4 regions of the Enterocloster lavalensis genome follow, and region 4 is predicted to be linked to each of the others. Evidence: predicted binding sites of a transcription regulator. Region 4 holds the regulator's gene; each other region holds the start of a gene.
What was found. The regulator Rex, encoded in region 4, represses fermentation and respiration genes when NADH is low (regulators of the CRP and FNR family bind a similar motif). The targets are predictions, from matches to a motif close to ATTGTTAANTANTTAACAAT.

Region 1 (3,209 bases), 1.5 Mb from region 4:
GATTTTTGAAAACCTGCTGGTGAACATTACCAAATACGCCATGGCGGGGACCAGGGCCTACATCAGTCTGGACGAGGACGAGAGCGGAACAGTGACCATTATACTTCGCAACATCTCCGCCAAAGAATTGAATGTGTCCCCCGAGGAGCTGACCGAGCGCTTTGTCCGCGGAGACGCCTCCCGCAACACCGAGGGCTCCGGCCTGGGCCTGGCCATTGCCAGAAGCTTTACGGAGCTCCAGGACGGAACCATGGAAGTGTCCGTGGAGGGAGACCTGTTCCGGGTGCTGATCCGTTTCAAGCGTATGGAGGAGAAGCCGGATGGCGCGGAGCGCGGAAATGATGGAAATGACGGAAATAACGGAAATGACGGCGGCGATTGGAACGGCGGCGGAGACGGCAGCGACGGTTCCGGCAGCGACGAGATCGAGCGGGGAGCGCGCGGCTTTCGCGGCGGCCTCCGGGAAATCGTCCGGCGCAAAGCTGGGGAGGCGACCGGCAAGATGGGCCGGGAATTCTCCAAAGCCTCAAAGCGCAGAGCGGCCCACGAGCGGACCAAAGCTAGGGAAGAGGAGCTGAAACGGGAAACCGCCCGGGCAAAAGAAGCCGCGAAACAGCGGGAACAGGCCCAGACCAAAGACCCGGAACCGGAAGCGGAATGGGATTTCGGGCAGGATGAGGCATGGAACGCGGTTTTGGATGATGGGAAGGAACAGGAGCGGGAGACGCCGTGATGAAACGAGAGCATTATAGATGAGATTTCGACGGCTGCAAAGCTGAATTCTCAACTGCATACTGGTATTTTAACTATATTACCAGGGCAAAATCAATATACCCCTATATAAAAATCCCACGGATTGTATCTTGACAGATACAATCCGTTATGCTATCATCAAATCTATATCAGGATTATACAAAAAAATATAGGCACCATAAAAATTTTTGTATAAAAAATAACAAGTACGAAAACTAAAATCAGAGCAGAGGTGCGGTATGATTGATTTGTTTGTTCAGTACCGGAGGCGATATCGAAAGCGAGTCGCTGCGAACATGCGTGCAGAAATTATACAGGGATATTTTCGTTGCGGGAGCAGTCCATTTGGGCTGCTCCCGCTTTAACTTTGTATAATTTTTCACAATACATCGGTGTGAGGCCGCCGCGGGGGGCCGCCACATCCGGGGCGCTACGGCGGACTGCAGCCGCCGGAAACGTTCCACAACACAAAGGGAATATAGGAAAAAGAGGAGGAATTTGAGCAATGGGTGAAAACACGCGTACATGCTGCTGTGAATGCGATCACAGCGAGGCTGCGCTGCTTGCGCGAATCGGAGAGCTGGCGGCGGAGTACAGAGGAAAAGAGGGGAGTCTGATCCAGGTGCTGCACATGGCCCAGGGGATTTACGGCTACCTGCCCATCGAGGTTCAGAGGGTGATCGCGGACACGCTGGATATCCCGCTTGCGGAGGTTGCAGGCGTGGTGACGTTTTATTCGTTCTTTTCCACCCAGCCCAGAGGCCGGCACACCATTCGGGTCTGTCTCGGCACCGCCTGTTATGTGCGGGGAGGAAAAAAGATTGTGGAGCGGATCAAGGAACTTCTGGATGTAGAGATCGGCGAGACCACCAAGGACCGGCTGTTCACCTTTGAGGTGGCCCGATGCATCGGCGCCTGCGGCCTGGCTCCAGCCATGTCCATCGACGACCAGGTTTACAAACAGGTGAACCCAGACAAACTGGAACAGATTCTGAAACGCTACTATGAGGAGGATTGAGACGATGGGTGCAATGAATGAAAAATCCGGGGAAAACCTGACCATAAAGAGCGCCGCCGATCTGGCCGCGATTAAAAAAGAATACCTGGCCCGCCGCAGCCAGTACAAACGGCAGGTGCTGGTGTGCGGAGGCGCGGGCTGCATTTCCTCCCACTGCCAGGATGTGAAGGACGCCCTGTTCGAGGCGCTTAAGACCTACAAACTGGAGGACGAGGTGGAGGTGTTGGTCACCGGCTGTATGGGCACCTGCGCACTTGGCCCCGTGATCCTGGTTCAGCCGGACGGCGTGTTCTACACGAAAATGGACCCGGAAAAGGTGGAGAACGTGGTGCTGCAACACCTGGTGAACGATCAGATCTGCGAGGAGTATACATATTTTGACGACGACATGGGCATCCATGTGCCTAAAATGGAGAACATCGGTTTCTTCGAGGGCCAGATCCGCATCGCCCTGCGCAACTGCGGCCAGATGGAATTCTCCTCCCTGGAAGCCTATGTGGCCCGGGACGGTTACGCGGCCCTTGCCAAGGCCCTTCACGGCATGAGTCAGGAGGACGTGGTGACCGTTGTCAAGGACGCGGGCCTCAGGGGCCGCGGCGGCGCGGGCTTCCCCACGGGCGTGAAGTGGGAGGCGGGCATGAAGGCCGTGTCCGGGGACGGGCGCAAGTTCATGGTCTGTAACGCCGACGAGGGCGATCCGGGCGCATTTATGGACCGCAGCCTGCTGGAAGGCGATCCCCACAGCATCATCGAAGGTATGATGTTGGGCGGTTACGCCATCGGCGCTTCCAAGGGTTACGTCTACGTGCGCGCGGAGTATCCCATCGCCGTGGAACGCCTGGGAAATGCCATTGATCAGGCACGGGCCGCCGGTATTCTGGGCGAGCACATCCTGGGCAGCGATTTCAGCTTTGACTTAGAGATCCGCATCGGAGCGGGCGCGTTTGTCTGCGGTGAGGAGACTTCTCTGCTGGCCTCCATCGAGGGAAAACGCGGCGAGCCCAGGCAGAAACCGCCCTTCCCCTTCGAGAAGGGATTGTTCGAAAGCCCCACCATCATCAACAACGTGGAAACCCTGGCAAACGTGGCTCCCATCGTGTTAAACGGTTCCCAGTGGTACCGCCAGTTCGGCACGGAGAAGAGCGCGGGCACCAAAGTGTTCGCCCTGGCCGGAGACATCGTCAACGCGGGAATCATCGAGGTCCCCATGGGCACCATCCTGGGCGACATCATCTACAAGATCGGCGGCGGCATCATCGGCGGCAAGAAATTCAAGGCCATCCAGTCCGGCGGTCCCTCCGGCGGCTGCCTCACCAAGGAGCATTTAAACACCCCGGTGGACTACGAGTCCTTAGCCAAGCTGGGCGCGATCATGGGTTCCGGCGGCCTGATCGTCATGAACGAGGACACCTGCATGGTGGACACGGCCCGCTATTTC
Region 2 (3,209 bases), 3.0 Mb from region 4:
CTGCACAGGGACAGTACGCTGGTGAGATCGTATCCCTTCAGAAGAATTTCCCGGTAAATGCGCTGGTAGTCCTGAATCTGCAGAATCGGATGAACTTCCGTGTAGGGCCAGGAGTAGCGGTAGGCGTAGGGGCGGAAGCTGCCGATCAGGCAGTCATAGTCCTCAAACGGATACTTCCGGGCCTCATAGAGCTCGCTGACCGTCAATTTTCCAATCCAGCCGGTGCCCATCCGGCGGCAGATTCCGTCCGCAATCGCCTGGGCGCTTCCCTTTCCGTTCCGGGCGCAGATCAGAATGCGCCTGGGAATATAGGGATAGGAGATGGAATCGATCAGCCCGTACAGACTCACGGCAAATAATTGAATACTGTATTCATTGATTTGCTTTCCGCAGATGCCGCAGAGGATTTCCGCCAGATCGTCCGCCAGCGCCATGGCGACCGGGGAATCCTGTATGGCGTTCTCCGACACGGAGTTGCCAACCAGGCGGCATTGGCTCAGGTTGAAATGCATCTGGATCAGGATGCGCAGTACGCCTGGAGTCAGCTTTTCCGCAAATTCCGGATCGATTTGCCGGATTGGGATGTTCCACCGGCTGCCCAGCTGCTCCAGAATCTCTTCGGACAGACGGGAAGCCTGGGGGTAGAAGGTGGGAAAACGTTCCGCCAGCCCGGTAACCCCGTCCCAATCCCCCCACAAAAGCAGCAGGAGAGCGATTGCAGTTACTTCGTCGTCATGAACGGCGAAATCGGGAAAATGTTCCAGCTCCGAAGCCAGGGTCCGGGCCAGTTCATATTCGCGGCAGCTTTGGATTTCTTTTTTCCACACGGTCCACTGGTCCCCTTGCAGCTCCAGACTGTGCCCGTCCTTCATCCGGTTTCGCAGTAAAAGGAGATAGTCCACCAGCCGGTTTACATAGATATCAAACACTTCGTTGTCCGAGGCGCGCAGGATTTCCAGGGTGGACCGGCGTATTTGGTCCTTGTCGTCCCGGTCCGCAAATGCCTGTTCGTAAGCGCTGTCCCGGAAGGTGACGACCCGCTTACGAAAATGATTCTCGTACAGCTCCAGAAGGCAGAGGCGCCGGTTAAATTCCCCTCCCGCCAGACGGATTCCCTTTCCCGACCTGGCGGGCAGGGAGAGATTGAAGGATCCGAGAAAGTCCCGCACGCCTGGCATCTCTTTTTTGATTGCGCTGGGGGACAGGTACAGCCGGTCAGCCAACTGTTCTAACCGGAAATATCCCTCCTCGTCCGCTCCCTCAAAGCGCATGACAGCTCTGGCGATGTGGTAGACCTGATTTTCCTTATGACCCTTGTCGATATTGCTGAACAGGATTTCCACCCGCTCCTTGGCCTGCTGGAAGCGGAGCGGATCCACCGCCTTCAGACAGTAGCCTTTGCCACGCACGGATTCCAGGGAGCCTCCGTTTTCCCGTGTGAAGATTTTAAGCTGTTCCATATCCCCCTTGACCGTGCGCTCAGAGAGTTGAAGCATCTGCGCCAGCTCGTTGGATTTTAGATATCCGCCGGTTTTTGACAGCAGATAAAACATTTTGGCGATGCGTCTATCCTCGGTTGCCATACAAACCCCGCTTTCTTATAATGAATGTGTACTGCCATTATCTCATAAAAACAAGCATTTTTCCACCAGCGGAAAGGCCGATGGCGAATGTACCCAATTCAGCCCGCAAAAAAATTAAAAATTCTATAATTTTTGTATTGACATTTTTTTAACAATACTTTATAATGCAAACAGTGAGATTGTTAATTAATTATCAATTAGCAATATATGAATTAAACCGAGCACAAACACAAGGAAAATGGAGGAAAAGGAAATGGCAAAGATGAAAGAACTGGTTGTTCCCGAAATCATTGACAGCGTAGACGGACTTGTTGCGAAGATGAACGCAATGCGCGAGGCGCAGAAGATTTTCGCGACCTACACTCAGGAGCAGGTCGATAAAATTTTCTTTGCGGCGGCCAGCGCGGCTGACAAGATGCGCCTTCCCCTGGCGAAGATGGCGGTTGAGGAGACCGGCATGGGCGTGGTAGAGGACAAGGTGATCAAAAACAACTATGCGGCCGAGTACATTTACAATGCATATAAAGACACCAAGACGGTTGGCGTGATCGAGGAGGATAAGGCCTACGGGATCAAGAAGATCGCAGAGCCCATCGGCCTGATCGCAGCGGTTATCCCCACCACCAACCCCACCAGCACCGCGATCTTCAAGTCCTTAATCTGCTTGAAGACCCGCAACGCCATCATCATTTCCCCACATCCCCGTGCGAAGAACTGCACCATCGAGGCTGCGAGAATCGTTCTGGAAGCGGCGGTTAAGGCCGGCGCTCCGGCGGGAATCATCGGCTGGATCGATGTTCCGTCCCTGGAGCTGACCAACGAGGTTATGAGAAATTCCGACCTGATCCTGGCCACCGGCGGTCCCGGCATGGTGAAGGCGGCTTACTCCTCCGGCAAACCCGCCCTGGGCGTTGGCGCCGGAAATACCCCGGTTATCATCGACGACACCGCGGATATCAAGATGGCCGTCAGCTCCATCATCCACTCCAAGACCTTCGACAACGGCATGATCTGCGCTTCCGAGCAGTCCGTGACCGTGATGGAGTCCATTTACAAAGAAGTCAGAAAAGAATTTGAATACAGAGGCTGCTATTTCCTGAAGCAGGGAGAGATCGACAAGGTCCGCAAGACCATCCTGGTGAACGGCGCGCTGAACGCCAAGATCGTTGGACAGCCCGCATACAAGATCGCCAAGCTGGCAGGCGTTGAGGTGCCCGAGGCCACCAAGATCCTTATCGGCGAGGTTGAGTCCGTGGACATCAGCGAGGAGTTCGCTCACGAGAAGCTGTCCCCCGTGCTGGCCATGTACAAGGCTAAAACCTTCGAGGAGGCCCTGGCTAAGGCGGAGCGCCTGGTGGCGGACGGCGGCTACGGCCATACCGCTTCCCTGTATGTGAATGTCAATGAAACCGAGAAGATCATGAAGCACGCAGAGCGCATGAAGACTTGCCGTATCGTGATCAACACTCCTTCCTCCCACGGCGGCATCGGCGACCTGTACAACTTCAAGCTGGCTCCGTCCCTGACCCTGGGCTGCGGCTCCTGGGGCGGCAACTCCGTTTCCGAGAACGTCGGCGTGAAGCACTTACTGAATGTGAAGACCGTTGCTGAGAGGAGAGAGAACAT
Region 3 (3,209 bases), 1.6 Mb from region 4:
CAACCTTTTTGGTCTCCTCGCCGGTCACCTGGGGATCGTCCACGAACTTCACCTCCACGCCCAGTCTCTCGCTGAGAGCGGGAGCCACGGGAGCCAGGCTCATCTCCGGCAGCGGCTGGCCCTTGGGTTTGCCCAGATGGGAGCAGAGAATCACCTTCGCGCCCTGATCCAGCAGCTTTTTGATGGTGGGAATGGCGCCGTCGATGCGGTTGTAGTTCTGAATCACGCCCTCTTTTAACGGAACGTTGAAATCGCAGCGAACCAGTACCTTCTTGCCCTGTAAATCCTTCAGATCGTCAACTGTTTTCTTGTTTAACATAGTTTAAATCCCCTTTCAGATGATCACCGGCCTTGTTTTGACGGCATTTTGCCGCAGGCCGGCGCTTTGCGCTTAAAAAGGGCCCGGTCCAAACGACCGGACCCTTCATGAGTCTACTAAATCTTCGTACTTTTATTGAGGTGTTCCAATTAGCCCAGCTCAGCGAAGTACTTAATGGTTCTAACCATCTGGCTGGTGTAGGAGTTCTCGTTGTCGTACCAGGCAACAACCTGAACCTCGTACAGGTCATCCGCGATCTGGCAAACCATGGTCTGGGTTGCGTCGAACAGGGAGCCGTACTTCATGCCGATCACGTCGGAGGAAACGATGGGATCCTCGTTGTAGCCGTAGGACTCGGAAGCGGCAGCCTTCATAACGGCGTTGATCTCTTCCTTGGTCACGTTCGCCTTCTTAACAACAGCGGTTAAGATGGTGGTGGAACCGGTCGGAACCGGAACACGCTGTGCGGAACCGATCAGCTTGCCGTTCAGCTCCGGGATCACCAGGCCGATTGCCTTGGCAGCGCCGGTGGAGTTGGGAACGATGTTGGCAGCGCCAGCTCTTGCTCTTCTCAGATCGCCTTTTCTGTGTGGTCCGTCCAGGATCATCTGGTCGCCGGTGTAAGCATGGATGGTGCTCATGATACCGCTCTGGATGGGAGCGTAGTCGTTCAGAGCCTTCGCCATGGGAGCCAGGCAGTTGGTGGTGCAGGAAGCTGCGGAGATGATGGTATCCTCAGCGGTCAGGGTGTTCTCGTTTACGCTGTAAACGATGGTCTTCAGATCGTTGCCGGCCGGAGCGGAGATAACCACTTTCTTGGCGCCAGCGTCGATGTGAGCCTGTGCTTTATCTTTGGAGCAATAGAAACCGGTGCACTCTAACACTACGTCAACACCGATCTCTCCCCACGGCAGGTCAGCAGCCTTGGGCTCTTTGTAAATGGTGATTTCCTTGCCGTCCACGATGATGCAGCCCTCGCCGGCCTCAACGGTGTGCAGGCCTTCGCCTAAACGTCCGGCATATCCGCCCTGAGCGGTATCATACTTTAACAGATGAGCAAGCATCTTGGGATCAGTCAGATCGTTGATTGCAACAACATCATAACCTTCAGCTCCGAACATCTGACGGAAAGCCAGACGTCCAATACGTCCAAAACCATTAATCGCTACTTTTACTGCCATGATCAATTCCTCCTAGTTTGTTAAAAAATATATTATTGTTAAATATTAATCAACCTTCCTATATTGTAATCAATTTCGATAGAAATGGCAAGTCCTTTTTTATTTTTTTATTGTTTTCCCTTTTTCATACATTTATTCATGGAAAAAGCCGTTATTCCTGTCAAATCCTACATTTCGGAATAACGGCTTTATAACCCTTTGTCGTCTATTTTTGCCTTCTGCGCATGATATCCGGGTATCCTGACAGCAGAATGATCGCTTCGCGCATTTCCGGCGGTTTTTGCGCTAAACCGGGGCGTTTTCCGCTAAAACGTCAAATTCAACCCTCCCCGTGCAAATTGTGCTTTCGGACCGCCTCAGATTGTGATATAAGTATTATAGAGCCGCTAAAACACTGCGGCACCACGGCCAACATAAATGTTGGAACTATTTTTCCAAGGAGAATCGACTATGATCTGTGACTTTCACATGCACACTGAGTTTTCCGGGGACAGCGAGACGCCGGTCCGGGCACAGATAGACCGGGCCATCGCGCTGGGGATGGAGGAAATCTGCATCACCGACCACCACGACTATGACTCGGATTTCTGCGCTACAAACTTCTATCTGGACATCCCTCCCTATTTAAATTCCCTAGAGCAGATCCGCCTGGAGTACCGCGACAAGATCCGGGTTAACATCGGGATCGAGCTGGGACTTCAGCCCCACCTGAAACAATATCTGGACGCGTTGGTGGAACGTTTTGGCGCCAGACTGGACTTTATCATCGGCTCCTGCCATTTCGCGGACCGGCTGGACCCGTTTGATGAAAACTTCTGGGCCGGGCGCACCGAGGCCGAGGCGTTTGAGCGTTTTCTCAACGTATCCCTGGAAAACGCCAAAACCATGGACTGCTACGATGTGTTCGGCCACCTGGACTATGTGGTCCGCTACGCCCCCCACCAGAACGAGCAGTACAGCTACGAGCGCTTTCGCGATCTCATCGACATGATACTGGTGGAGCTGATCCGCCGCGGCAAGGGTCTGGAGTGCAACACCGGCGGCCTCAAATACGGTCTTGGACACCCCAATCCCACTGAGGAAGTGCTGGTCCGTTACCGGGAGCTGGGCGGGGAAATCCTCACCGTCGGCTCAGACGCCCACAAACCGGAACACCTGGGCTATGATTTCGACTACTGCCGGGAGCTTCTGAAACGCTGCGGCTTCAAGTATTACACGGTGTTCCATCAGCGGAAGCCGGTATTTCTTCCGCTGTAGGCGGCCGGACAGGGGCGCGGCGGCGGAACCGGAGCATGGCGACGGAATCGGGGCACGGCGGCCGGACCAGGGTGCCGCGGTCGGACCAGGACGCCCCGACCCGAGCGTGGAATTTCCGGCCTGCTGCCTCTCAGCAATCGCCCGCAGGCTGCGCCAGCGGCCCATTACATTCAACCAAATCGGAGCGGACACGCGGGATTTCAAATCCCGGCGCGTTCGCTCCGCCGCGTTACGTCACTCCACCCAGGACTTGTCCTTGATGGCTGTCTTTACATCCTTTTTGAACTGCTTCCAGGCGGCCTCGTCGTCCACAAAATACTTGGGGCAGACCTTGCCGTTGATGTCGTAATGGCGCATCAGGTCATTTTCATCCAGCTTCAGCTGGGTGCACAGGGCCGCGGTCAGCTTCACCAGGGATTCGTAGGTGGCCTCGTTGTATGCCCCCGACTCGT
Region 4 (3,209 bases):
TTGACCTCAAAATCCACGTGCTCGAACAGGAGCTGGGAACCGAAGGATTTTCTTAGGTCCTTGACAGTCAGCACGTCGTTGCCGCTGACCACGTCCGGCTCCAGGCGGATGTCCATGGAGTCGTTGACCTCCACCGGCTTGTCGATGCGCTCGATTTTCTCCAGCATCTTCTCGCGGCTCTCCGCCCGGCGGATGGATTTCTCACGGTTGAAGGATTTGAGCTTGGTGATCACAGCCTCCTGGTGCCGGATTTCCTGCTGCTGGTTTAAGTAAGCGCGGATCTGGGCGTCCCGGAGCATGGCTTTCTTGTCGGAGTAGGCGGAGTAGTTGCCCAAAAACACGGTGCCAACGCCGTTGTCCAGCTCCACGATCTTGGTCACCACCCGGTCCAGAAAATAGCGGTCGTGGGCTACGATCAGCACGGCTCCGGTGTAGCTCTTTAAGTAGGTCTCCAGCCAGGCGATGGACTCCATGTCCAGGTGGTTGGTGGGCTCGTCCAAGAGCAGGATGTCGGGCTTTGTCAGCAGCAGCTTTCCCAGGGATACCCGGGTTTTCTGGCCGCCGGACAGGGCGGTGATGGGCTTGGCAAACTCGTCCTCCTCAAAGCCCAGGCCCTTTAAGACGCCTGTGATCTCACTGCGGCAGGCGTAGCCGTTGGCCATCTCAAACTCGTGGTTTAAGCGGCCGTACTGGGCCAGCTTGGCCTCCAGCTCGTCACCGGAGGCGGATTTCATCTCCAGCTCCAGGCGGCGCAGCTGTTCCTCCATCTCCAGGATGGGGCGCTTTACCTCCAGCAGTGCGTCGTAGATGGTTTCGGCGCCCTCCAGGTCCTGGTGCTGGGCCAGATAACCGATGGTGGAGCCCTTGGAAACGGTGACGCTGCCCTCGTCGGGCGCAAGCTCGCCGATCATAATTTTGAGCAGGGTGGACTTGCCGGCGCCGTTTATGCCGACCACGGCCGCTTTTTCATGTTCCTCTATATGAAAGGATATGTGTTTTAAAATATCGTTGTCCCCGAAGGATTTGGTTATGTTGCTGCACGACAAAATCATGGTGTTTCTCCTTTACAAAGCCCCGGATCAGATTGGGGTTGGGGGCTTTTTGCGGCTCCTTGGCCTATTCAAGTATAATATAGGGTCATATTTTTTTCAAGAACATCATGAAACGTGTTTGACATTTTTTTGACACGTGCGTATAATAGAACTATTAAAATCTTACAACGGATGACTATATTTTTTCAGGGAAGGTGACAAGATAAATGGAACGGAAAGAAATCTCCAAGGCAGTGATCGGAAGGCTGCCGCGCTACTACCGATATTTGGGGGAACTGATCGAAGAGGGCGTGGAGCGGATTTCTTCAAATGAGCTGAGTGCCAGGATGAAGGTGACCGCATCGCAGATCCGTCAGGACCTGAACAATTTCGGAGGATTCGGCCAGCAGGGATACGGATACAACGTGAAATATCTGTACTCGGAGATCTCAAAGATCCTGGGAATCGACCAGCAGCACAACGTGATTATTATCGGAGCCGGAAATCTGGGACAGGCGATCGCCAACTACACCAATTTCGAGCGCCGCGGTTTTGTGATCAAAGGAATGTTCGACATCAACCCCAAGCTGATCGGCCTGGTGATCCGTGGAATCGAGATCCGTTCCGTGGACGATCTGGAGACATTCATCAAGGACAACGAGATTCAGATTGCAGCCCTGACCATCCCCAAGACAAAGGCTCCTGAGATCGCGGACCGTCTGGTGAATGCGGGAATCAAGGCGATCTGGAATTTCGCCCACACCGACCTGGTGGTGCCCGACGACGTGGTGGTGGAGAACGTGCATCTGTCCGAGAGTCTGATGCGCCTGTCCTACCGCGTGTGCAGCATGCAGGACCAGGGCGACGGCAAGGGTGAAAAATCATCCAAGTGACGGGGTGCCGTGAGCTATGATACTGGGTGTTGGAACGGATTTAGTGGAAATTGACCGCGTCCGGAAGGCCTGTGAGCGGGATTCTTTTGTGGTGCGCACATTTACGGAACTGGAACGCCGGCAGGCGGGGGATAAAATCTCCCGCTTTGCCGGCAGTTTTGCTGTCAAGGAGGCTGTGGCCAAGGCGCTTGGCACGGGCTTTCGCGCGTTTATGCCCATCGATATCGAGGTGGCGCGGGATGAGCTTGGGAAGCCTTATGTGAATCTGTACCGGGGTGCCAGAGCGCTGGCCCATGAGCTGGGCGTGGAGCGCATCGAGGTCTCCATCAGCAATACGGCGGAGCACGCCATGGCCTTCGCAGTGGCGGAGGGCGCGCTCCGGACAGGTGAAAAGGAGGTTGGCGGATGAGAACATTGGTGACCGGAAAACAGATGAAGGCTGTGGACGCCCACGCTATCACAACCATCGGCATACCGTCCATGGTGCTCATGGAGCGGGCGGCCTTTGCGGTGGCGCGGGAGGTCAAAGGGATTTTGAAGGAGGAGGCAGGCCGTCTGGCCCCTGGCGCCTCGGTCTGGTCCGTCTGCGGCACCGGGAACAACGGGGCCGACGGCATCGCCGCGGCGCGGATGTTGTTTTTGGAGGGCGTGAGCGCCGGTGTGGTGCTCATTGGCCAGCCGGAGAAGGGGACGGAGGAATTTCTCCAACAGCTGAAAATCGCCCGGAATCTGGGGATGGAGATTCTCTCCCGGGAACAGTGGGAGGAGCTTTGCAGCCAGGGCGGGATGCAGTGCCGGGTTTTGATCGACGCTATCTTTGGCGTGGGTTTAAGCCGTCAGGTGCAGGGCGCGTACGCGGAGTGCATCCGGCGGATCAACGGCCTGCGCCAGGAGGGTGCCGTGGAATGCGTGGCGGCGGTGGATATCCCCTCGGGTGTCCACTCCGACACGGGGCAGGTGATGGGGGAAGCGGTGAGCGCAGATTTGACCGTGACCTTCGGCTGGGAGAAGCGGGGCACGGTGCTTTATCCAGGGCGCAGCCTGGCCGGCCGGGTGGTGGTGGAGAACATCGGATTTCCGCCCCTGGATTCCCTGAAGCCGGAGGTACGGGACGGGGAGGACGAGGAGGAAATTCCATACGCCTGCACCTACGGTCCCGGGGATTTGGAGCGTATTCCTGAGCGCGCGGCCTACTCCAACAAGGGAACCTTTGGCAAGGTGCTGATCGTTGCGGGCTCGGAAAATATGTGCGGCGCAGCCTATCTGAGCGCTCTGGCCGCCTACC

Region 1: a site for Rex is predicted at 1,120-1,139, ahead of ACK2JC_RS20075 (complex I 24 kDa subunit family protein). Genes of this name have one in related genera too.
Region 2: a site for Rex is predicted at 1,762-1,781, ahead of adhE (bifunctional acetaldehyde-CoA/alcohol dehydrogenase). Genes of this name have one in related genera too.
Region 3: a site for Rex is predicted at 1,535-1,554, ahead of gap (type I glyceraldehyde-3-phosphate dehydrogenase). Genes of this name have one in related genera too.

The regions. Positions count from the first base shown of each region.
Region 1 is NZ_CP176637.1:4,503,644-4,506,852, forward strand. It holds gene ACK2JC_RS20070 (sensor histidine kinase) at 1-733, shown strand, start outside; gene ACK2JC_RS20075 (complex I 24 kDa subunit family protein) at 1,259-1,771, shown strand; gene ACK2JC_RS20080 (NADH-ubiquinone oxidoreductase-F iron-sulfur binding region domain-containing protein) at 1,776-3,209, shown strand, end outside.
Region 2 is NZ_CP176637.1:3,033,413-3,036,621, forward strand. It holds gene ACK2JC_RS13480 (BglG family transcription antiterminator) at 1-1,583, opposite strand, end outside; gene adhE (bifunctional acetaldehyde-CoA/alcohol dehydrogenase) at 1,837-3,209, shown strand, end outside.
Region 3 is NZ_CP176637.1:1,198,041-1,201,249, forward strand. It holds gene ACK2JC_RS05285 (phosphoglycerate kinase) at 1-319, opposite strand, end outside; gene gap (type I glyceraldehyde-3-phosphate dehydrogenase) at 469-1,500, opposite strand; gene ACK2JC_RS05295 (histidinol-phosphatase HisJ family protein) at 1,951-2,757, shown strand; gene ACK2JC_RS05300 (N-acetylmuramoyl-L-alanine amidase family protein) at 2,992-3,209, opposite strand, start outside.
Region 4 is NZ_CP176637.1:6,042,756-6,045,964, forward strand. It holds gene abc-f (ribosomal protection-like ABC-F family protein) at 1-1,052, opposite strand, end outside; gene ACK2JC_RS27125 (redox-sensing transcriptional repressor Rex) at 1,259-1,924, shown strand; gene acpS (holo-ACP synthase) at 1,941-2,333, shown strand; gene ACK2JC_RS27135 (NAD(P)H-hydrate dehydratase) at 2,330-3,209, shown strand, end outside.